Linked DNA regions of Pelosinus fermentans DSM 17108. The protein of the gene in region 1 interacts with the protein of each later gene in a pairwise test. Links are inferred from orthologs where the notes say so. Each region holds a gene or a part of one and is shown on either strand. Other genes may lie near its edges.

Region 1 (7,884 bases):
CTAGTGTAACGATTAAGACTCCCTTGATTACCTGGACGGTTCCTAAGTATTTATATATTGATTGCCGTAAAGAGCTTGCTTGGCTGACTTCAAAAAAGAAGTATTTGGAAAAGTATCTAAAACAAGGATGGGAAATCACAAATGTTTATCCGATGACTAAGCCGCTCTAAGACTCCACCATTCTAAGTGGAGTTAAGAGCGGCTAAGTCCCTGGATAAGCGCGACTAAGATTCAGATAGAATAAAACTTTATCTGAATCAAGTCTTCTTTATTTACGGCAATTTAGGTAATACTTGCAGGTGTTAGGTTCCAGGTGATATAATCAATAGCAGTAATTATGCTATTGATTTCGAGAGGAGGCCTATATGAAGACGAATAATATCCGCAATTTCTCGATAATTGCTCATATAGATCATGGAAAATCTACCCTTGCTGATCGCCTGATTGAGTATACAGGCACCCTATCTTCCCGTCAGATGGAAGCTCAGGTTTTGGATAATATGGATCTGGAACGAGAACGTGGTATTACAATTAAAGCCCAGTCTGTAAGGCTGGAATATACGGCTAAAGATGGCGAGACTTATATGTTAAATCTTATTGATACACCAGGGCACGTTGACTTTACCTATGAGGTATCACGCAGTTTGGCAGCTTGCGAGGGAGCACTCTTGATTGTAGATGCTGCTCAGGGGATTGAAGCCCAGACTTTGGCAAATGTGTATTTAGCTTTAGACAATGATTTAGAAATCATTACAGTTATTAATAAGATAGACCTGCCAAGTGCTGACCCAGAAAGAGTAAAACAAGAAGTAGAAGATGTAATTGGCCTGGATACTTCAGAGGCTGTGCTAACTAGTGCTAAATCGGGTATTGGCATTGAAGAAGTACTAGAAGCAATTGTGAAGAAAATTCCACCTCCTAAAGGTACCGTTGAGGAACCATTATGTGCACTTATTTTTGACTCCCATTTTGATGCTTATAAGGGTGTTATTGCCTATGTAAGAGTAATTAATGGTATTATTAAGCCGGGTATGAAAATGAAGATGATGGCTACAAATAAAGTTGTAGAAGTAACTGAAGTAGGCGTCTTTAGACCTGCTATGACTAATGTCAGTGAACTTGCACCTGGTCATGTAGGGTTTGTAGCTGGGAGTATTAAAAATGTAAAAGATGTTCGTGTTGGCGATACGATTACAGATGCCGATCGTCCTGTTGCCGAGGCATTACCCGGCTATCGTAAAGTTACACCCATGGTATACTGTGGCTTGTATCCAGTAGACAGTTCGGAATATGATCTTTTGCGGGATGCTTTGGAAAAATTAAAGCTGAATGATGCATCATTGGTCTTTGAACCAGAGACTTCCAGTGCTTTAGGTTTTGGTTTTCGTTGTGGATTCTTAGGACTATTACATATGGAAGTGATTCAAGAACGATTAGAACGTGAGTATAATATTACCTTAATTACCACAGCACCAAGTGTTATTTATAAAGTCTTCAAAACAGATGGAGAGATCTTTGAAATTGAAAACCCTTCTAAATTGCCAACACCTCAGGAAATTGAACATATTGAGGAACCGTATGTTAAAGCAATGGTTATAGTGCCTAATGATTATGTAGGTGTGGTCATGGAACTATCACAAGAAAAACGTGGCGAATTTAAAGATATGAAGTATTTAGATGTGACTAGAGTAATGCTGACATATGAATTGCCTTTGAGTGAAATTATTTATGATTATTTTGACCGTCTAAAATCGGCTACAAGAGGCTATGCATCCTTAGATTATGAATTGTTGGGTTATCGAGAATCTAAGCTTGTTAAATTAGATATTCTACTAAATACAGAACCTGTGGATGCTTTGTCAGTTATTGTACATCGTGATAAAGCAACCTATCGAGGACGAATTTTGGTCGAAAAGCTAAGAGGAATCATTCCCAGACAAATGTTTGAAATTCCTATTCAAGCTGCGATTGGCAACAAAGTAATTGCTCGTGAAACAGTAAGAGCCATGCGTAAAGATGTTCTAGCGAAATGCTACGGGGGCGATATTAGCCGTAAACGTAAACTTTTAGAAAAACAAAAAGAAGGTAAAAAGCGTATGAAGCAGGTAGGTAATGTAGAAGTACCGCAAGAAGCCTTCATGGCTATATTAAAGATTGATTAAGGTGATGAAATGAAGACGGGTTTATACATTCATATCCCTTTTTGTCAACAAAAATGTTTATATTGCGATTTTCCTTCCTATGATAATCTTACCCATCTATATCAGCCTTATGTTGCCGCCTTATGCCAGGAGATTTCTGGCTGGGGCGGTGTTTTATCTGGCACCTTGATTGATACAATTTATATTGGCGGGGGAACACCGACTCTTTTACCTGCAGATGCTTTAAAAACCATCTTAACTAAGGTGCATGAAAGCTTTTCCATTGACGAAGCTGCAGAATTTAGCGTAGAAGCCAATCCCGGCACGACGAATCAAGAGAAATTATTAGCTTTAAAATCAGGTGGCGTCAACCGGATTAGCTTTGGTGTGCAAACTTTTTCCGACGCATTATTAAAGTCAATTGGCAGGATACATAGTGCTGATCAGGCTGTAAGATCAGTAAAGGAAGCACAAGATTTAGGTTTCAGTAATATTAATCTTGACTTGATGTATGGATTGCCAGGTCAATCCTGCAATGATTTAAAGGTTAGTATCCAAGAGGCAATGAAACTTGATATTACTCATATCTCGGCTTATGGATTGAAAGTAGAAGAAGGTACACCTTTTGCTGCGATGGATCAGATAGGAACACTTATATTGCCAGAAGAAGATGAAGATGAAGAGATGTATACCTTTACAACTGAATATTTACCTCAGCATGGCTTTAAGCGCTATGAAATATCAAATTTTTCTAAAGCAGGGTATGAATGTCGTCATAATTTTAAATATTGGAAATATCATCCTTATGTAGGGGTGGGAGCCGCGGCTCATTCCTTTTTTCAGAAACAGCGGCTTAGTAACATAACTGATGTATCTCAATATATAGATTGTGTGGAAAAAGGAACGCTGCCAATTGAATTTCGAGAAAATCCTAGCACTACGATTGCTATGGCAGAATATATTTTTTTAGCCTTGCGGACGGTACACGGTTTATCTATTTTAGATTTTCAGGAATATTTCAACCGTGGATTTTACTTGGAGTATGGAGAAATTGTGTCAGAACTACTTCATAAAAAGTTGATTGCTGTAAAAGAGAATCAGGTAAATCTTACTGTTTTAGGCATGAAGTATGGAAATGTTGTATTTCGTGCATTTTTACCTGGATAAATCAATTATTATATCTTGACATTCAGGCGCAGGAGTGGTATTTTTTTAGTAGGTGTTAGCACTCTACAAGGTCGAGTGCTAACAATAGGAGGTGGAACTCATATGCTAGATAAGAGAAAACGTAGTATTCTTCAAGCGATTGTTGATGATTATATTTCCACCGCGGAGCCTATTGGCTCACGAACTATTGCCCGCAAACATGATTTAGGCGTTAGCCCTGCAACCATTCGCAATGAAATGGCTGATCTTGAACTGTTGGGTTATATTGAGCAGCTTCATACTTCATCGGGGAGAATTCCTTCTGCAAAAGGGTATCGCTTTTATGTAGATTCTCTATTATCACCGACCCAAATGTCTGAAAGGGAAATTGCATTAATTAAAAATTGGTATCAGGAGAAAACTCGTCATGTTGAAGAGGTTTTTCAGGAAACCGCAAAAATATTATCCAAAATAACAAGTAATATTTCATTAGTTTTAGTACCGCAAGTAACTCAATGCGCCTTTAAGTATCTAAAATTTCTACCTTTTGATGACTGTCGCACGATTTTGGTTGTCGTGACAGATACAGGATTTGTAGAAAACAAGGTGATTGATATACCAACAGGGCTTTCATTTAATGATTTGCAGCGTATTGCAGAACACATTAATAGACGTTTATCAGGATTATCCTTTGAGAATATTGAATTATCCATTCTGCGGGAAATTCAAAATGAAATGCTAATTGATGTGGACTTGTTTGAAACTGCTTTAGGGATACTAAAACAGGCATTGGTTGTGGAAAAAAATGAGCGGTTGTATCTTGGTGGCACCACACAATTATTAAGTCAGCCAGAATTTAAAAATATCGAAAAAGTAAAATCTTTTTTAGATATGCTGGAAGAAGAACATTTGCTGGCGAATATTTTGCAAAATCAAAAAAATGATGGTGTTATTGTTACAATTGGCGATGAAAACAAATATAGCGGAATTCAAGACTGCAGTATGGTGCAGGCTACTTATCGCATTGATGGTCAAGTCGTGGGAACAGTAGCTGTATTAGGTCCGACCAGGATGGATTATGGCAAGGTCATGTCAGTTTTAGAGTTTATGCATAATCATTTAGGAGAAGTACTTAAAAAGTATAAAATATAGAGAGGTAATACCTTCCTTCTATAGTAAAGGGTATTACTGACTCTATTATACATATAATAGAACTGTAATTTGGGAGGAACCAGGGATGAAGCTAAAGCAAGCTAATAGTGGTTCTGAAGTAGATGAAAGGTTAGCGGCACTCATGACAAACGGGAACGCTATCAGAGTGGTTACGTCAGCTGTTGAGGGAACTATTGGTCCTAAGGGGCTAGATACTATGCTGTTAGGTTCTTCCGGTGAAGTCATAATCACAAATGATGGCGTTACTATTTTAGATAAAATGGATGTAGATCATCCGGCAGCCAGAATGCTGATCAATGTTGCCAGAGCTCAGCAAGCCGAAATTGGAGATGGTACAACAACTGCAACTATTATGGCGGGTGGTCTGGTAGGTGAAGGTGTAAATCAAGTTATAAGGGGTGTGCCCATTGCCCGTGTCATCGAAGGAATCAGACATGGTGTGGCGCTGGCATTAGAGCAGATTAAGGATCGGGCAAAACATATTTTTGATATACAAGATCCCATTCTACACCGTATTGCTATGATTGCTGGCCGCGAATATAGTGATATTGCTCAATTGGTTATTAAGGCCGCAGGACTTATCGGTATTGAAAAATTACGTGAGTCCAGTTTTAAACTGTCAGAGATTATTTTCTCCCAGGAAGGCGCTGAGAATGAGGTCTTTATGGGCGTTATCGTTGATAAACAGCGATTAAATCAAGATATGCCTGTAAAGAGTAGTCAAGCAAAAGTATTGGTCATTGATGATGCCTTAGAGCCTGAAGAAATTGGTGATGAGGCGTTAAGTACAGAAGCTGGCTTTAAGCGGTATCTGGAATTGCAAAATGAGTTCAAGACAAATGTACATAAGATTGTAGAACTTGGTGTTAAGGTAGTATTGGTAGATCGGGGTGTCCATAATAGTGCAGAAGAAATACTGACGGATGCCGGTATTATGGTAATTCAGCGAGTGGTGCCAGAGGAACTTCGCCGTGCCGCGGATCATGTAGGAGCGCGTATGATTAAACGCACAGGTCTTAAGAAAGATATTACGAACATTGCTAGTTCTTTGGGTTTGGCGAAGAACGTGTATGAAGATGAAAAATTGAAGCATATTCGTATGTTGGGCGGTGCTGGTAAGCCGATGGCTACCATTTTAGTGGGGGCTGCTACCAAAGAAGTGGTTGGTGAACGGCAGCGTATTGCCAAAGATGCAGCCTCTAGTGTGCAAGCTGCTGTTAAAGGTGGTTATGTGCCTGGCGGCGGGTCTATTGAAATTGCTATTAGCCGTGACATTGCTAAGACTAGGGATGCAGTTAAAGGTATGGCGGCTTATGGGGTAGATTGTGTAATACATGCATTACGCAGACCGTTAGCACAAATTGTAGAAAATGCTGGCTATAATCCTCTGGAGAAGGTAGAAGATGTCATTGCAGCCCATGCCAATCAAAATAAAGATTCTTTAGGCATTGATTGCGATACTGGTGAAGTGATTGATATGATGACTCTTGGCGTAGTGGATCCTACAACAGTGAAATTACATGCCGTGAAGGCGGCGGGAGAAGTTGCTATTGCTATTTTACGCATTGATACGATTATTAAGAAAAAAGAAGAGTAGCATAAGGCCGCTGAATTTGCAGCAGAAGTTCGTATATTTTAAGATGGGGTGATTTATTTGAACGAAACAAAAGAAGAAGTACAAGAGATAATTGAGGATCGATGTGTTGCACCTGATGAAACAATAGAAGTTTTAGATGAGATAGAAACTAAAATGCAGACGGAACTTGCAGAAAAAGAGCGTCTGTTAGAAGAGAGTAATGATCGCTATAAACGATTGCAGGCGGATTTTGATAATTTTCGAAGACGTACTCGTCAGGAAAAAGAAGAGCTATCAAATATCGTAGCACAAAATCTTATTTTAGAATTACTGCCTGTTATTGATAACTTTGAGAGAGCCTTATGCAGTGTTGCTACTCAGGATGCGAATAAAATGCTGTCAGGAGTAGAAATGATTTATCGTCAATTAATGCAGGGGTTGGAAAAAAATGGACTGGTGGCTGTGGAGGCAGTTGGCAAAACCTTTAACCCTCAAGAGCATGAAGCTGTAATGAGAGTGGAGGATGCTGATCAGCCTGACGGTATAATTGTAGAAGAGCTGCAAAAAGGATATTCCGTAAAAGGTAAGGTTATTAGACCCAGTATGGTTAAAGTCGTAAGTAATTAGAAGTTACTTAAAAACTTCATTTTAAAAATAAAATTTTACATATTTCAAGGAGGAAGAAAAAAATGGCAAAAGTAATTGGTATAGATCTTGGTACTACAAATTCATGTGTGGCAGTAATGGAAGGTGGAGAGCCGGTTGTTATTGCAAATGCTGAAGGAAACAGAATTACTCCTTCCGTAGTAGGTTTTTCTAAAAATGATGAGCGTTTGGTTGGTCAATTGGCAAAGCGCCAAGCTGTGTCCAATCCTGAGCGTACGATTAGTTCCATTAAAAGACATATGGGTACTGATCATAAAGTGAAAATTGATGATAAGACTTATACTCCTCAAGAAATTTCTGCAATGATTTTGCAAAAATTAAAAACAGATGCAGAAGCTTATTTGGGTCAAACTGTTACGCAAGCTGTTATTACTGTACCTGCTTATTATAATGATAGTCAACGTCAAGCAACAAAAGATGCTGGAACCATTGCAGGCTTAGAAGTACTTCGTATTATCAATGAACCAACAGCTGCAGCTTTAGCTTATGGTATTGATAAAGGCAACGATCATACAGTATTGGTTTTTGACTTGGGTGGTGGTACTTTTGACGTATCGATCTTAGAACTTGGCGAAGGTGTGTTTGAGGTAAAGGCTACCAATGGTAATAATCGTTTAGGCGGAGATGATTTCGATGAACGTGTTATGAAATGGTTAGTTGCAGAGTTCAAAAAAGAAAATGGTATTGATTTGTCAAAAGATCGTATGGCAGAACAACGCTTGCGCGAAGCTGCTGAAAAAGCAAAAATTGAACTTTCTGGTGTATTGACAACTAATATTAATTTACCATTTATTACTGCGGATCAAACTGGTCCTAAACATTTAGAAGTGAACTTAACAAGAGCTAAGTTTGATGAATTAACTGCTGATTTGGTTGAATCTACTATGGGGCCAACTCGTCAGGCAATGAGCGATGCGGGTTTGTCACCTAAGGATATTGAAAAAGTAATTTTGGTGGGTGGTTCTACTCGTATTCCTGCAGTGCAAGAAGCTATCAAAGGATTCCTGGGCAAAGAACCGCATCGTGGTGTAAATCCTGATGAGTGTGTAGCGGTAGGTGCTGCGATTCAAGCTGGTGTATTGGTAGGAGAAGTTAAAGATGTTCTTTTACTTGATGTAACTCCATTATCATTGGGAATTGAAACATTAGGTGGAGTATACACTAAAATTATTGAACGTAATA
Region 2 (7,959 bases), 1.1 Mb from region 1 along the record:
TCTCCAGCGCTAATTTTTTTAGGGCTGACTCTTTGCCGCACCTCATCCACTAAGATCTCAGCACCGCCGCCTGGCAAGGAATCTAAACCCGCTGCTTTCAGCGCTTCTAATATTTCAATTACCGATCGTCCTTCTTTTTTTGCAATATGAACAATTTCTGCAGGGGAAAAAGAGTGAATGGCAATATTAAAATTCTTTTTGATATAGGTAAGTAATTCAACATAATAATCCAAACCTAAGGCTGGATTTAGACCACCTTGGAGCATGACCTGCGTACCGCCTGCTTCAATGGTTTCTTTCAGCTTATCAAAGATAGCAGTTTGAGATAGGGTATAACCGTCAGGATGCCCCTGCCTGCGATAAAAAGCACAAAATCGGCATTCACTTGTACAGATATTTGTATAATTGATATTACGATCAATTATAAAGGTAACTACATTTCCCGGATGCATCTTCTGCCGCATTTTATTTGCTGCCTGTCCCAGTTCTAAAATATCTCCACCAGATAACATTTCTACAGCTTGATTCGTTGCTAGTATCCTACTCATTTTACCACCTTTGCAAACTCAATCTCTGTTATGTTAGGACTTAAACCTAAATCATGAGCCATTCTATAATATGTCAATAAAGCCTGTTCATGAGCAGGGCTGAATTGATAGTTGAGCAAGCCAATATAATGAACAATTTGTGCCGCTGTTAAAGAGAACGTATCTTGTAAGGTACGAGCAGCATCCGCTATATGAGTTAGACCATATTGAAATCCGCCAGTCACTTTCTCATATACCATTTGTACATAGTCTTTATTTAGATCAGCAAACTTACGATTGAGTGCCCATACCGCATATACCATAGGAAGGCCGGTGAGTTTTTTCCACTCCCCTCCCAGATCATAATAATAGTAGCCAGCCAATTGATGATGATAAGCCATAAGAGCATCATCACCAATAAATAATACTGCCTCTGCATCCTCTAATACCCCTTCGTCAAGAGACAAGGGACTGACAAAATATTCCGGGGAAGCTTGATATGCATGATGCATAATGATTTTTAACAAGCCATGAGAAGTCGCTGATTTGGACGTCAGTGCAATACGAGCCTGCTTTAACTGCTCAATTGGATGTTTTGACACTAAGATAATACTCTCTAATGCGTTCTCTGCACTGATGGACACATTGGGCAGCACTACTAATTTCTCACTGTTTTGTGCATATATAATAGAAGACACAGGACTAATATTTAATTGTTCCGTGACTATTAGTTGATTAAGCTGGGCCGGAGTTGCTGAATAGATCGAAAGTTTTTCTCCAAAGCCGCCGTGAGATAACCCATAGTGCAGCGGCAAACAGTTAATAAATTTGATATTTCCTAAGCTTTGATTATCCATATGATTTCACTCCACTTGAGATTTTCAGTGGGCGGTAAAAAGTATCTCTTTCTACTGCAAGGTAACCTGTCTCTTCAACAAAACTGATAATCTCTTTTTTCGTAATTCCTTTTTTTGTAGTAGCACCAGCGGCATGAATGATCTTTTCTTCCACAACCGTTCCATCTAGGTCATCTGCACCAAAAGTTAACGCCAGCTGAGCAATCGGCAGTGTCAGCATCATCCAAAATGCCTTTATATGATCAAAATTATCTAATACCAATCGTGCTAAGGAAATCATCTTCAAATCTTCCCATGAACTTACTCGCTGCAAGTTAGTGAATCCAGTGTTGGCTGGATGAAAAGGAAACGCAATGAAGGCTTGAAATTTGCCTGTCCGATCCTGAATATCCCGCAAGGTAATTAAATGCTGTATCCGCTGTTCGATTGTTTCGACATGACCATAAAGCATCGTAGCATTAGTGGGCAATCCTAGAGAATGCGCCGCTGTAATTACATCAATCCACTCAGCCGTCGTAGCTTTATTGGGACAGATAATCTTACGCACGCTATCATCTAGAATTTCCGCGCCGCCACCTGGCAGGGAATCTAAGCCTGCTGCTTTTAGTTGTTCTAACACTGCCGTTATACCCAGTTGGGAGATGTTAGCAAAATGAACAATTTCCACAGGGGTAAAGGCTTTTAAATGCACTTGGGGTGCTGCCCTTTTCACTGCCGCAACAATATCCAAATAATAAGAAAATGGTTTATCGGGATGTAATGCACTTACCATGTGTATTTCACTAAGATCAGGCGTTTCTCTCATTGTCTGGCTTACAATTTCGATTACTTCCGATTTTTGCATTACATAGGCTCTCTGCTCCTCTGCTTTACAGCCAAAAGCACATAACGGACAACCTGATACACATATATTGGTTAAGTTAATATGCCGATTCACATTATAATACACATATTGTCCGGACTTACGCTCTTTAACCATGCGCGCTAACTCAGCCAGCTTAAGGATATCATTGTGCTGATAGAGTGCCAATGCCTCTGTAAAATTTAAGCGCTCACCTTTATCTATTTTTCTCGAGGCGATCTCGATACTATTCATTTTTTCCTGTCACCTCATTTATCGCATAAAGAAGACGCAGCCATACAATCCACTTCATTGGTTTATGAAACTTATATATCTTCGCGATATTATAACCTTTTCCCTGCCCCAGAATGCAAAAAAATAAGATTGCTCATAAGCAATCTATTAATGTCGTAGTATTCCATTTTCGGCATGCTCATTTAATAGCTGACCCACAGTAACAATTTCATAACCTTCTGCTTTTATTTTATCTAATAAGATAGGCAGAGCATCTGCAGTCTGCACAGGAGTATCTGAGGCATGCATAAGAATAATTCCTCCGGGCTTTAACCGTTTCATTACCCTTTCTATAATAACATCTCTGCCAGGATTTTTCCAATCCAGCGAGTCTATGTTCCAAATAATGGTTTTGTAGCCCAGATCCTCTGTAGCCTTTAGTGACTGCTGATTATAGTGACCGTTTGGAGGTCGAATCAGGGTAGCATCCACCCCTGTGACTTCTTTAATCAATTTATGTGATTTTTCAATATCCTCTGTTACCCATTCTCTCGTCCGATCTCCATAATTCTCATGACGATACCCATGGCTGGCTATCTCATGTCCATCCGTTACCATACGCTTTGCCACATCTGGATATTTTTGTGCCCATGGTCCCATGATAAAGAAGGTCGCCTTCTGATTATGCTGCTTTAAGGTATCCAATATGGACGGTGTAAATTTATTACCCCAAGAATGATCAAAGGTTAACGCTACAACCTTTCGTTCTGTTCGCGTACCAGCAATTGCTATTGGTCCACCAGAAATCAATTCTGCCACTTGTACATAAACAGCACCAATAGCAAAGAGACCCACCATGCCATAAAATAAATGCCGATGATGAAATATTCGCCGCAAATTGAGAACCATAATCTTCCCCCTCCCACCCCATACAATAGTATGTATGCATGCAAAGTGAAAATTATGAAGACAAAAATGAAAAAATACAGCAGAAGAAATATAAAAAGGCTGCCTACAAGTTTGATAGACTTGTAGGCAGCCTGATTTTTACTAATTATGGTAGCAGATTGGTAGCGTTTAATGCTTACCAGCGTTCAAGCCCGTTCCTGCAAAGGGGCTTGAGGCTGCTATTACATCATGCCGCCCATACCACCCATGCCACCCATACCGCCCATGCCACCCATAGCAGCAGCACCAGCACCACCGTCTTTTTCAGGTTTATCAGCTACTAATGTTTCAGTAGTTAATACCATTGCGGCGATACTAGCAGCATTTTGCAATGCAGAGCGAGTAACTTTTGCTGGGTCAACAATACCTGCAGCAATCATGTCAACATATTCTTCAGTTAATGCATTGAAGCCCATGCCTTTACCGGCTTTTTTCACGCCTGCAACAACGATGGAACCTTCAAGGCCTGCATTGTTAGCGATTTGACGTACAGGCTCTTCAATTGCACGTTTTACAATTTCAACACCTGTCTTTTCGTCACCAATTACTTCAATGGCATCAAGAGCTGATAAGATATCGATGAAAGTAGTACCACCACCGGCAACAATACCTTCTTCAACAGCAGCACGAGTTGCATTCAAAGCATCTTCAATACGGTATTTCTTTTCTTTCAGTTCTACTTCTGTTGCAGCACCTACTTGAATTACAGCTACACCGCCAGATAATTTAGCAAGACGTTCTTGAAGTTTTTCTTTATCAAAATCAGAAGTGCTATCTTCGATTTGTGTTTTGATTTGGCTAACGCGAGCTTTGATTAGAGTTACATCACCAGCGCCATCAATAATGGTGGTTTCTTCTTTGGAAACACGTACTTGACGGGCACGTCCAAGATCAACAAGCTCTACGGTGTCAAGTTTGCGGCCAATTTCTTCTGTAACAACAGTACCGCCAGTTAAAGCAGCAATGTCTTCAAGCATTGCTTTACGACGGTCACCAAAACCAGGAGCTTTTACAGCTACAGCTTTAAAGGTACCACGTAATTTATTCACAACCAAAGTTGCTAATGCTTCGCCTTCGATATCTTCAGCAAGGATTAAAAGTTCGCGACCTTGCTGCACCACTTTTTCCAATGTAGGAAGTAAATCTGCGATGGCACCAATTTTACGGTCAGTGATCAAAATATAAGGATCGTTTAAAATCGCTTCCATTTTGTCAGTATCCGTTACCATGTATGGGGAAATGTAGCCACGGTCAAATTGCATACCTTCTACTACATCAAGACTAGTTCCCATACCTTTGGATTCTTCAACAGTAATAACGCCGTCTTTACCCACTTTTTCCATAGCTTCTGCAATCAAATTACCGATTTCTTCGTCAGCTGCGGAAATCGATGCAACTTGTGCAATCGCATCTTTTGTTTCTACTTTCTTAGCAGATTTTTTAATCTCTTCCACTAAGGTTTTTACTGCTTTTTCGATACCTTTTTTAATGATCATAGGGTTTGCGCCTGCTGCTACGTTGCGCATACCTTCACGAATCATAGCTTGTGCAAGTAAAGTTGCAGTAGTAGTACCATCACCAGCCACATCATTGGTTTTGGTAGCAACTTCTTTAACAAGCTGAGCACCCATATTTTCAAACGGATCTTCCAAATCAATGTCACGTGCAATAGTTACACCATCATTTGTAACAGTAGGAGCACCGAATTTTTTATCCAGAACAACATTACGACCCTTAGGTCCAAGTGTTACTTTTACTGCATTTGCAAGTGCATTTACGCCTCTTTCTAATGCGCGACGTGCGTCTTCATCAAATAAAATTTGCTTTGCCATTATATGTAAACCTCCCAAATAATTTTATTATTGTACAACTGCTAAAATATCTCTTTCGCTTACAATCAGATATTCTTGCCCTTCATATTTAACTTCAGTACCTGCATATTTGGAGAATATAATTTTATCGCCAACTTTTACATCAAGAGCTACGCGTTGGCCATTGTCCAATACTTTGCCAGTACCGACCTCGATAATTTCACCTTCTTGTGGCTTTTCCTTAGCAGTATCAGGTAGTACGATACCACTTTTTGTTTTCATCTCGCCTTCTAAAACCTTAATGACGACTCTGTCACCCAATGGCTTAATCATTGAAATTTCCTCCTCCACGATATGTAATGATATTAATCTTGTTAGCACTCATTGTTAGCGAGTGCTAATCACATAATTTATGATATAAAATTCAGCAAGAAAAAGCAAGTGTTTAATAGGAAAAATCCATATTTTTTTCAAAAAAAATTTAGATTCACTTCTCACTGCGTATAATACGTGCAAAAGATAAACGGTGTTTTTGGCTGCTTATAAGTAGAAAAGTGCCCAATTAGGCACTTTAAGCAGGCTATGTTCTTTTCGTTGCTGCTTCTACAATGGATTCAGCAACATCTTTAATCGATTTGCGTTTACTCATACTATATTGTTGAATGCGACGATAGGCTTCTGTTTCGCTAAGATTGTAAGCGTCCATCAAAATCCCCTTCGCACGGTCAAGAATTTTTCGTGTCTCTAGGGATTGTTTCACATTCTCGAGTTCTTGCTCTAACTCAGCAAACTCTTGAAAGCGAGACAAAGCGATCTCGATAGCAGGAAATAAATTCACTTCTTTAACAGGTTTCACTAAATAAGCCAGTACACCTGAATCCTTCGCTTTCTCCACAATATCCTTCTGACTAAATGCTGTTAACAATAGAACAGGAGCAAGCTTCTCATTGGAAATTATTTTTGCTGCTGTAATACCATCCATCTCAGGCATCTTAATATCCATAATAACCAAATCAGGCCGATATTGACGAACTAAATCAACAGCCCTTGATCCGTCAGAGGCTTCTGCTACGACCGTATGCCCTGCCTCTTCCAAAAGCTCTTTTAAATCCATCCGAATAATTGATTCATTATCAGCTATAACAATCCGCAATGATTCCATTCTAAACTCCTCCTTTCGCCTTACGGGGAATGGTAATACAAGCATGAGTACCATTATCCGTGTATAATGCAAAACTACCGCCAACATCACTCTCAATCAGTGTTCGTACAATCTGCAATCCCAAACTGTTGGATAATTGGGGATTAAAGCTCGGTGGCATGCCAATGCCGTTATCATAGATTTCGATTTTATATTCATCTTCCAGGGTACTAATGTCAACCCCGATGATGCCTTCATGCCGACCTACAAAACCATGCTCGATGGAGTTTTGGATCAGCTCATTAATAACCAGAGCCAAACTGCTAGCCTGCTCCGAGGGAAATACCACTGTCTCACCATTAAAAATAGTTTGTAAATTAAAGTCTGGTTCCAGCATATTTTGAATAACTAGGTCGAGAATATTTCTAGCCACTTCTGCTACATCAATAAATTCTGCATCCTGCTGTGATAAAAATTCATGAACAACAGAAATACTCGAAATCCGATTCACACTTTCCCGTAGAGCAGCTTTTACTTCCTGGGATTTCGTACGCCTTGACTGCAGCCGCAGCAAACTGGCAATGGTCTGTAAATTATTTTTCACCCGATGGTGTATTTCTTGAATGACTGCTGATTTTATTAATAATTCTTTTTCTTTCTTTTTTACTTCGGTAACATCCGTTAAAATTACAACTGTACAGGCTGTAACTTGGTTTACAATAATAGGAATTGCCCTTTGTACCAATACCATATTGCCTGCTGACAATTCTGCCTCACAAGGCTCTTGAATGGTCATAGCCTTTTGGGCTAACCCCATATGGGCCTGGCGCTCATAAATGCGCCGTCCGACAATATTTCCTACAGCTAATACTTTATATATACTATCCGCGGTTGAATTAGCAAAAATGATTTTACCATGCTCATTCACAATGAGAATACCATCACTGGCAGACAAGGAACGATATTGCTTACTGCTGCTTGGTATTTTCACTGTCGATAAAAGAAGTTGTGCTGTTTCAACCAAGAGTTGATGCCCATGTACGTGAGCTTCTTCCATGCTAGATTCAAAACTGACAGCAGCAATTACATTGCCGCTAGCATCCCGCACAGGGTAGACCTGCATTTCCATCCACATACCCAGAGCCCATTCCCGTTGTCCATGAATCGCTTCTCCCATGGAGATACTTCGCCATATAAGCGGCTCCTCTAAGGCATAGACAGTTGACCCCAATAAGCTGGGCTTATGCTGCACATAGCTAGTATTGGGTTTTATTTGCGCTGCAATAACCAAAAAGTTCTCCATACGCGCTTTCGTATATAAGGTAACTTGGGCGTGGGCCAAGTCACTTGCTAATCCCAATACGGTGCAAATTGTGTCTAGCACTGCAATTTGCGCTGGGGCTAATGTAGTTACTTTTCGACAAATATCTCCAGCCACTCCCATTTGTACCTCCAACTATTACTTAAAAATAATTGCGAATACCTGCTCTATTACTTTGTTTATACTTATTCCACTTATTATATAAAAATTCCTTGTCGTGGAATTTTCAAACTTTTATTTTACATTTTACTCCATATGTTAAGTCACTGCTTCCCTGCG
Region 3 (7,861 bases), 2.3 Mb from region 1 along the record:
CATTTCCTTTATATTCTGCAGGGTTCCTTCCAGCAGCGGCACTAAAGCAGTTAACGCTTCATCCGAAGATAAGCCAAATTTTCCATACAGCCGACTTGCCCAGTGCATCAAGGAAACCGTGTAGTTCGATACAATGCAGGCAGCCCCATGGTAAAGGGACTTATCTGTATCTAAAATCTGAAAACTGGTTCCTCCTAAATCATTCACAATTTTTTCGGCTTGCTGTATTACCTCTGCCTGTCCGCTTAAGGCAAAATATATGCCCGCTAACCTTTCACTAGTATGTTCTTTATTGGCAAAGGATTGCAGCGGATGCATACAGCCAATCCATGCTCCTTGCTTTTTTGCCGGCAAGAGTACTTCCGCGGTAAGACATCCTGAAGTGTGAAGCACCATTTGCCCTCTTTTGAAACCATTCTCTCTGGCTACTTGTGCTGTCACTTCTCCAATGCAACGATCAGGTGTTGTAATGAATAGGATCTCAGCATCTTGTATAAAATCGGCCGCTCTTACTCTCGTACCTACTCCCAATTCCCTAGCCAGCTGACTTGCTGATTCTAGACTATTACTAGCAATTCCAGATAAATGATACCCTCTATCAGATAATCCTCGTGCCAGCACACTCCCCACTTTCCCGGCTCCAACAATACCTATTTTCGGCTTTTGTTTTTTCATATTTCCTCCTTTACCTAATAGCCGTGAAGAGGCAAAGGATGAGCATCCTTTGAGATCCTAAAAGAAACTTTCCAAGACTGCTTGGCAGCCAAAGGAAAAGAAAATATAAAAAAGCCTTCCGGAGCTTGTCCGAAAGGCATACTTTTCCTATGCAACCTCCCGTCTCAGTCCATTAAAAGATCTAAGCGGCTATAATTCGATATGAAACTGTGGAATACTATAGCAACAAGTTCTTTTTACAGTATGGTTCATAACTGATACCACCCAAAGAACGCTTCGCCATTTTTACTACAAAACGATAATATCATAAACCATAATAAAAACACAAGGATTTTATGTATCTATGATTATGCTTTATTGACAAGTATACATAACTGAAAATCTTGGAATAAGATATACAAAAGATCAAAGCTACTATAAAATAGATTCAAGGAGGTGTTCTTATGAATGAGATAACAGGAGAACAAAAACTCTTAGCTATTTTAGCCCATATATCCTATTTCCTAGGGGGATTGGGCTTTATTATTGCACCATTAGTCATCTTCTTATTAAAAAAAGACGACGCTTTCGTCTATCATCATGCAAAACAGGCTCTCGTTGCCCATTTGAGTATACTGACTGCGTCCTTCATTGTCAGTTCTTTATGTATATTAATAATTGGTGTTTTTCTGCTTCCTATCGTAGGTATTTTGTGGCTGATTCTGCTCGCAACATCGATTATTGCAGCAAGTAAAGCCTTTTATGGTGAAACCTATCAATACCCTTTTATCCAAAAACTGATTCATAAACTTTAGTAACGAACATTATGCCTTTTATATTACACTAGGAGGAACTATATGCGTTATAAAATCTATCAATATCTTTCTGTTGGCATTGGCTGCCTGGTAAGTGCTGTCGCGATCAATAGTTTTCTCGTACCTCACCACTTGTTAAGCGGCGGTGTAAGCGGGTTAGCCATTATCTTTTATTATCTTGCTGGCTGGCCTATTGGTCTTCAAATCTTTGTAATGAATCTCCCTCTCTTCTATGCTGCATATCGGCTTATTGGAAAAGAATATTTTTTAAAGACCATTTATGGAGCAGTACTTTTTTCCTTTTTCGTAGATGCAACGGGCTACTTGTCAAATTTTATGGTCGTGGATGATCCGATTCTCTCTGCCATTACTGGCGGAATTGTAACAGGTATTGGCTCAGGTCTTATCTTTAAGGCCAATGGCAGCGGCGGCGGGCTTGATGTCGTTTCAAGCATCCTCAAAAAGTACTATTCTATTAATGTAGGTATTGCTTCTTTTTCGGTTAACTGTGTGATTATGGTGATTGCTGCCATTCTTTTCGGCATTAAACTTGCCATACTAACTCTTATCTCCATGTTCATTGCAGCTAATATTACGGATAATGTGGTGGAAGGATTTAACCGTAAGAAAACCTTGTACATCATCTCTTATAAAACCGATGAGATTATTAAAGCCATTTTAAAAGAGGTAGGGCGAGGTGCAACAATCCTTCATGGAGAAGGCGCCTTTACCCGCCAAGAAAAACAAATAATTTTTGTAGTCGTAAGCCTGACCCAAATTGGTCAGATTAAAATTCTCATCCAAGATGTAGATCCCAACGCCTTTATGATCGTTCAAGATGCTGTAGAAGTTCTAGGGAGAGGCTTCACACTGCCTGGAATGAAACAGCTATAAGAAAAATAATTTGAAATGAACCGCAGAGGCGCAGAGACACAGAGAAAAATAATTAATAGCGTTAGAAAATACCCCTCAGCGCACTCTGCGTCTCTGCGGTTTAATCGTTCTTTCCCTGCTCGTTTCACAAAAACATATAAAACAATCGAACCACAAAGCTATGTCAAAAGGCTACTCTGTACTGACAGAGTAGCCTTTTTGTATTCTTTTATTTGATAATTAAAGCCCTACTTACCTCTCGCATAATACAGGGTAAAGCTTCTTGTAAATCATCAATGTAAGAAGGGACATGGCAATTCCTTTTATCATATTAAAAGGTGCAATCCCCAGGGCAATGAAGGATTTTAAATCAACAATCCGGGGATTTGCGATTGTTCCTAAATTAATAATCTGCTCTAAGGGAAAATGCAGCACAGCTTGATATAATGGCAGCAGAATAAAATAATTCAGCAAAGACGCCGAAAACATCATAGAGAAGGTTCCAATAAAGAGAGAAAGCACAGCTCCTTTAAAACTCTTATAGCGCCGATATAAATAGCTCGCTGGCAGAATAAAAGCCACTCCCACCAAGAAATTAGCAATCTCCCCAATTCCCATTGTCTGGGTATTTGCAGCATGTAATACGTTTTTAATTAATTCAATAATAACCCCTGCCATAGGTCCAAGCACAAAGCCTCCAATAATCGCAGGCAATTCACTGGCATCTAATTTTAAGAAACTAGGCATCATCGGCAATGGCACTTCAAAAAACATCAAGATTACAGCAATTGCTGATAAAATTCCAATTTTAGTAATATATCGCGTATTGGCAGAAATCATGTCCAATCCCCCTATAAAAGTAATCGTTAAATCAAACTTATACAACATACAAAGCAGATCGAACCACAAAGACGCAAAGGACACAAAGGGTTTTATTTATATTTTTGTGCACTCCTTTGTGTGTCGCATCAGCGACATTGTGCCTTTGTGGTTCATTTCTTCCACCTATTAAACTATATTTTCTCTACTTATCAAAAAAAATCCCCGAAATGCCTTCGGGGATTTAATCACTCACTACATGCAAACACATCGTTAATGTCGGCTTACTAAGCCTCATACACGGATGCATCTCCAGAAAGTCAAACTATCTGTTATACATACAATGTGCTGCTTTCTCTTCTTACATCCAGACTATACTGTCGGCTTTGGAATCAAACCAAATCTGCCTTGCGGCTCGTGGGCTTGCAGAATCTGCTTACCACCGGTCGGGAATTTAACCCTGCCCTGAAGATATTTCAATTTATTTAATTTTAGCCCCAGAGATAATCATTATCACCGAGTGATGATGATGGATTCATTGTAGCAAATTTGCTGCCTCTTTGCAAGTTAAAAAGTAATACGAAAAACGTGACTCATCTTTTCTTACTCTTTCTTACACCATTATTTAATAAAATCCCACAACAGCATCATATTTAAGACAGAAACAATAAGACCAATGCCCCATAACACAATTTGCTGTAAGCCTGTATTTGCATATTTCCCCATGACCTTCGTGGATGATGTCAAGTAAATCTGCAAGAATATCGTCCAAGGCAATTGAATGCTAAGAAACATTTGGGAATATACCAGCCCCTGAAAAGGGCTTTCGATAAAAAAGATGGCAGCAACCGCCAGACCGTAGGTAATCGCTACTCCCATCCAGGAATGACGGTCTTTAATATCATAGGGTTCTCTAAATATACCTGCAAAGATACTACCACCAGCCATACCTGCAGTAACGGTGGAAGAAATACCTGCAAATAAAAGAGCGATAGCAAAAACAACAGCTGCAGCATTCCCCAGTAAAGGACGCAGCATAATTTCTGCTTGCTCTAATTCATCAACAGATATTTGATTACTGAAAAACACGGCAGCAGCAACCAATATCATCGCACTATTAATGGCCCAGCCAATACACATAGAAAATAGGGTATCTGCAAACTCATACTTTAACTGCCGCTTAATCACAACATCATCTTCCAAATTCCATTGTCTGCTTTGGATGACTTCAGAATGCAAAAATAAATTGTGGGGCATGACCACTGCCCCAAGCACACTCATTACCACCAACATAGCTCCATCCGGAATAACAGGTGTTACCCATCCAACAGCAGCTTCAGACCACTCAATATTGACTAGACTTAGTTCAAATAAGAACGCTATGCCAATGATTGAAACAAAACCCATAATCCATTTTTCTAGTCTTTTATAGGAATTAGCCCATAACATCCAGCTGCAGCCTATGCCGGTTAATAAGGCTCCAATTTTCAGAGGAATATGAAATAGCATTTGTAAGGCAATAGCAGCACCTAATATTTCAGCCATACCAGTGGCCACTGCCGCCGTTATTGCCGAAAACAATACCGTTCTTGATACTAAAGGTCGCAGATATTCAGTAGCTGCTTCCGATAAGCATCGCCCCGTAACAATTCCTAAATGAGCTACATTATGCTGCAAAACGATTAACATAATGGTAGATAAGGTTACCATCCAAAGCAATTTATAACCATACTCTGCCCCTGCGGCTAAATTGGCGGCCCAATTCCCAGGATCAATAAATCCGACGGTTACCAGTATCCCTGGTCCAATATATCGTAATATCTCCCTGGCTCTTAGATTCAGCCCATGCTCCTCCTGAAAAAAGCCTTTTATCCCTTTGAGCATAAACAGATTCTCCTTTATATCGTAATATAGCTTACATATTATCTCTTTTAGATTATTATTAGTATCTATTCTTTATTCGTCAGTTTATCCCTTTTAAAAACATATTAAATTATTATTATAAAATATAAATTTTTAATTAATATAAAATTCATAGTAAATAAAAATTCGACGTAATCTCCAAAGGAATAATATACGTAGCTGTCGAACATATTTTATATTGACAAGACCTTAAGAAAAAGATAAAATTTGTTCTATAAAGAAGTACCTATATTTCATAAAACGGATACAGAACTGGCGGATCGTGGAATAACCACAAGGGACTGTATCTTGAATTAGCCGACCGCCTGGGCATAACTTACTTAGTTGTGCCCAGGCGGTCTTTTCAATTTTTAAAGTTAATAAATTTTGAAAATTATTAAGTATATGATTTATATCATAGGCAAAACATGTTAATACGGTTATAATTAAGTTAATTGATAACAATTATCAATTCAGGGAGGAATCACAATATGAAACAAGCATGGAAGGATTTTAAACCAGGTATATGGCAAAACTCGATTAATGTACGAGATTTTATTCAACATAACTATACCCCTTATGAAGGCAATAGTGATTTTTTAGCTCCCGTAACGCCTCGCACTAAGAAATTATGGGACAAATGCAGCTCATTATTATCACAAGAACGGGAAAAACAAGGTGTATTAGACGTTGATCCTGATATTGTTTCGACTATCACTTCTCACAAGCCTGGGTATATTGAAAGAGATCTGGAAATCATTGTCGGTTTGCAAACAGATGCACCTCTTAAGCGAAGTGTTATTGCCAACGGCGGCGTTCGAATGGCTGAGCAGGCATGCGAAGCCTATGGTTATAAGCTGAATCCTGCTATCAGTGATATTTATCGTAACCATGTTACCACACATAATACTGCTGTATTTAATATGTATACAGATGAAATGAAAAAAGCCCGTAAATTAGGAATTATTACAGGTTTACCTGATGGTTATGGGCGCGGACGCATTATTGGTGATTATCGCCGCATAGCACTCTATGGAGTTAGCCATCTATTAGAAGCTAAAAAAAATGACTTGCAAGGTCTCACCAATCAGCCAATGGACGAAAAAACACTGCGCTTACGGGAAGAAGTCTCGGCTCAAATTGCAGCTCTTAAGGATATAATACTTATGGGAAAATCTTATGGTTTTGACATTAGCCGCCCGGCTGAAAATGCCCAAGAAGCCGTCCAATGGTTATATCTTGGTTATCTTGCCTCTATTAAGGAGCAAAATGGTGCTGCTATGTCCATTGGCCGCGTATCCACTTTCCTTGATATTTATCTTTCCAGAGATTTATCAAATGGTACGCTGTCAGAAAGCGATGCTCAAGAACTTATTGATCAAATGGTCATTAAGTTACGTTTAGCCCGCCATTTGCGTACAACGGATTATAATGAGTTATTTGCTGGCGATCCATTATGGGTAACCGAAGCGATTGGAGGTACAGGACTGGATGGGCGCACCTTAGTAACTCGTACTTCTTATCGAATCTTACACACTTTATATAATTTGGGTCCTGCTCCTGAACCGAATTTGACTATTTTATGGTCAGTAGATCTGCCAGCCGATTTTAAAAAATTCTGCGCAAAAGTCTCATTAGACACCAGCGCTATCCAATATGAAAATGACGATATCATGAGACCTGTATATGGTGATGATTATGCGATTGCCTGCTGCGTATCAGCAATGCGGGTTGGTGAACAAATGCAGCTTTTTGGTGCTAGAGCCAATTTAGCAAAAGCCTTATTATTAGCAATTAATGGTGGACGGGATGAAAATAGCGGAGAACAGCTGGCACCTGTTATGCCAATTCCTGCGGGAGAGTATTTAGACTATGATATTGTTAGGAGCAACTTATCAAAAGTTCTTAGCTGGCTGACTGGCTTGTATGTAAATACGATGAATCTGATTCACTTTAGTCATGATAAATACGCGTATGAAAGAGCACAAATGGCACTGCACGATACCGATGTAAAACGCATCATGGCCTTTGGAGTAGCTGGATTATCAGTAGCAACTGATTCCTTAAGTGCTATCCTCTATGGGAAAGTGAAGCCACTGCGTGATGAAACAGGCCTTGCTAAAGACTTTATTATTGACGGAGATTTTCCCTTCTACGGTAATGATGATGATCAGGTTGACACTTTGGCAACAGAATTAAGTAAGGAATTCAGTCAAAAATTAAAAGAACACGCTGCTTATCGAGATGCAGAACATACACTATCCATACTTACGATTACCTCTAATGTAATGTATGGCAAAAAAACAGGGGCAACTCCTGACGGACGTAAAGCAGGTCATGCATTTGCTCCGGGTGCCAACCCAATGCATGGTCGAGACAAAAAAGGAGCACTCGCAGCTATGCAGTCCATCTGCAAACTATCTTATGATGATTGTCGTGATGGGATCTCTTACACCTTCTCCATTCTTCCTGCGACCTTAGGAAAAACAGCAGACACCAGAATACAAAATTTGGCCGGTATATTAGACGGTTACGCAGCCAGCCAAGGGCATCACATTAATGTAAACGCATTGGATCGCAGCATATTGGAAGATGCGCGAATTCATCCTGAAAAATATCCTCAGCTTACCATTCGCGTATCAGGCTATGCCGTTAACTTCATCAAACTCACTCCCGCTCAACAGGCAGAAGTAATTGACCGCACATTCTATGAGTCATTGTAATATAAATTCCAATAAATTATTGGAAAGTCTCAAATACGATTAAAAAGGTAATTTGAACCACAAAGACACTAAGGA

Evidence for each region. The genes of interacting proteins can lie anywhere in the genome.
Region 2: the proteins of grpE (region 1) and groL interact in binary tests that used the Escherichia coli proteins (3 or more experiments, as listed by UniProt). The link is inferred for Pelosinus fermentans DSM 17108 from one-to-one orthologs.
Region 3: the proteins of grpE (region 1) and FR7_RS20740 interact in binary tests that used the Escherichia coli proteins (3 or more experiments, as listed by UniProt). The link is inferred for Pelosinus fermentans DSM 17108 from one-to-one orthologs.

Annotation. Positions count from the first base shown.
Region 1 is NZ_AKVN02000001.1:2,167,477-2,175,360, forward strand. What follows is about bases 4,972-7,884. They hold grpE (nucleotide exchange factor GrpE), read left to right. Parts: upstream 4,972-6,105; coding sequence 6,106-6,663; downstream 6,664-7,884. Other genes in these bases: FR7_RS09760 (TCP-1/cpn60 chaperonin family protein), read left to right, coding at 4,972-6,057; dnaK (molecular chaperone DnaK), read left to right, coding at 6,726-7,884. Outside these bases: FR7_RS09740 (hypothetical protein), read left to right, coding at 1-170; lepA (translation elongation factor 4), read left to right, coding at 366-2,162; radical SAM family heme chaperone HemW, read left to right, coding at 2,172-3,308; heat-inducible transcriptional repressor HrcA, read left to right, coding at 3,411-4,439; more of FR7_RS09760, read left to right, coding at 4,525-4,971. UniProt on the Escherichia coli protein: Participates actively in the response to hyperosmotic and heat shock by preventing the aggregation of stress-denatured proteins, in association with DnaK and GrpE. It is the nucleotide exchange factor for DnaK and may function as a thermosensor.
Region 2 is NZ_AKVN02000001.1:3,289,152-3,297,110, forward strand. The notes cover bases 2,915-5,902. They hold groL (chaperonin GroEL), read right to left. Parts: upstream 5,240-5,902; coding sequence 3,590-5,239; downstream 2,915-3,589. Other genes in these bases: pdaB (polysaccharide deacetylase family sporulation protein PdaB), read right to left, coding at 2,915-3,368; groES (co-chaperone GroES), read right to left, coding at 5,267-5,551; FR7_RS15225 (ANTAR domain-containing response regulator), read right to left, coding at 5,799-5,902. Also shown: mqnC (cyclic dehypoxanthinyl futalosine synthase), read right to left, coding at 1-548; FR7_RS15200 (menaquinone biosynthetic enzyme MqnA/MqnD family protein), read right to left, coding at 545-1,384; aminofutalosine synthase MqnE, read right to left, coding at 1,377-2,480; more of pdaB, read right to left, coding at 2,628-2,914; more of FR7_RS15225, read right to left, coding at 5,903-6,380; FR7_RS15230 (histidine kinase N-terminal domain-containing protein), read right to left, coding at 6,382-7,803; tRNA (adenosine(37)-N6)-threonylcarbamoyltransferase complex transferase subunit TsaD, read right to left, coding at 7,944-7,959.
Region 3 is NZ_AKVN02000001.1:4,511,986-4,519,846, forward strand. Bases 2,915-5,804 are described here. They hold FR7_RS20740 (Nramp family divalent metal transporter), read right to left. Parts: upstream 5,046-5,804; coding sequence 3,783-5,045; downstream 2,915-3,782. Other genes in these bases: FR7_RS20735 (ECF transporter S component), read right to left, coding at 2,915-3,182; pflB (formate C-acetyltransferase), read left to right, coding at 5,555-5,804. Also shown: FR7_RS20720 (Rossmann-like and DUF2520 domain-containing protein), read right to left, coding at 1-675; FR7_RS20725 (DUF4870 domain-containing protein), read left to right, coding at 1,119-1,469; FR7_RS20730 (YitT family protein), read left to right, coding at 1,512-2,363; more of FR7_RS20735, read right to left, coding at 2,595-2,914; more of pflB, read left to right, coding at 5,805-7,786. UniProt on the Escherichia coli protein: H(+)-stimulated, divalent metal cation uptake system. Involved in manganese and iron uptake. Can also transport cadmium, cobalt, zinc and to a lesser extent nickel and copper. Involved in response to reactive oxygen.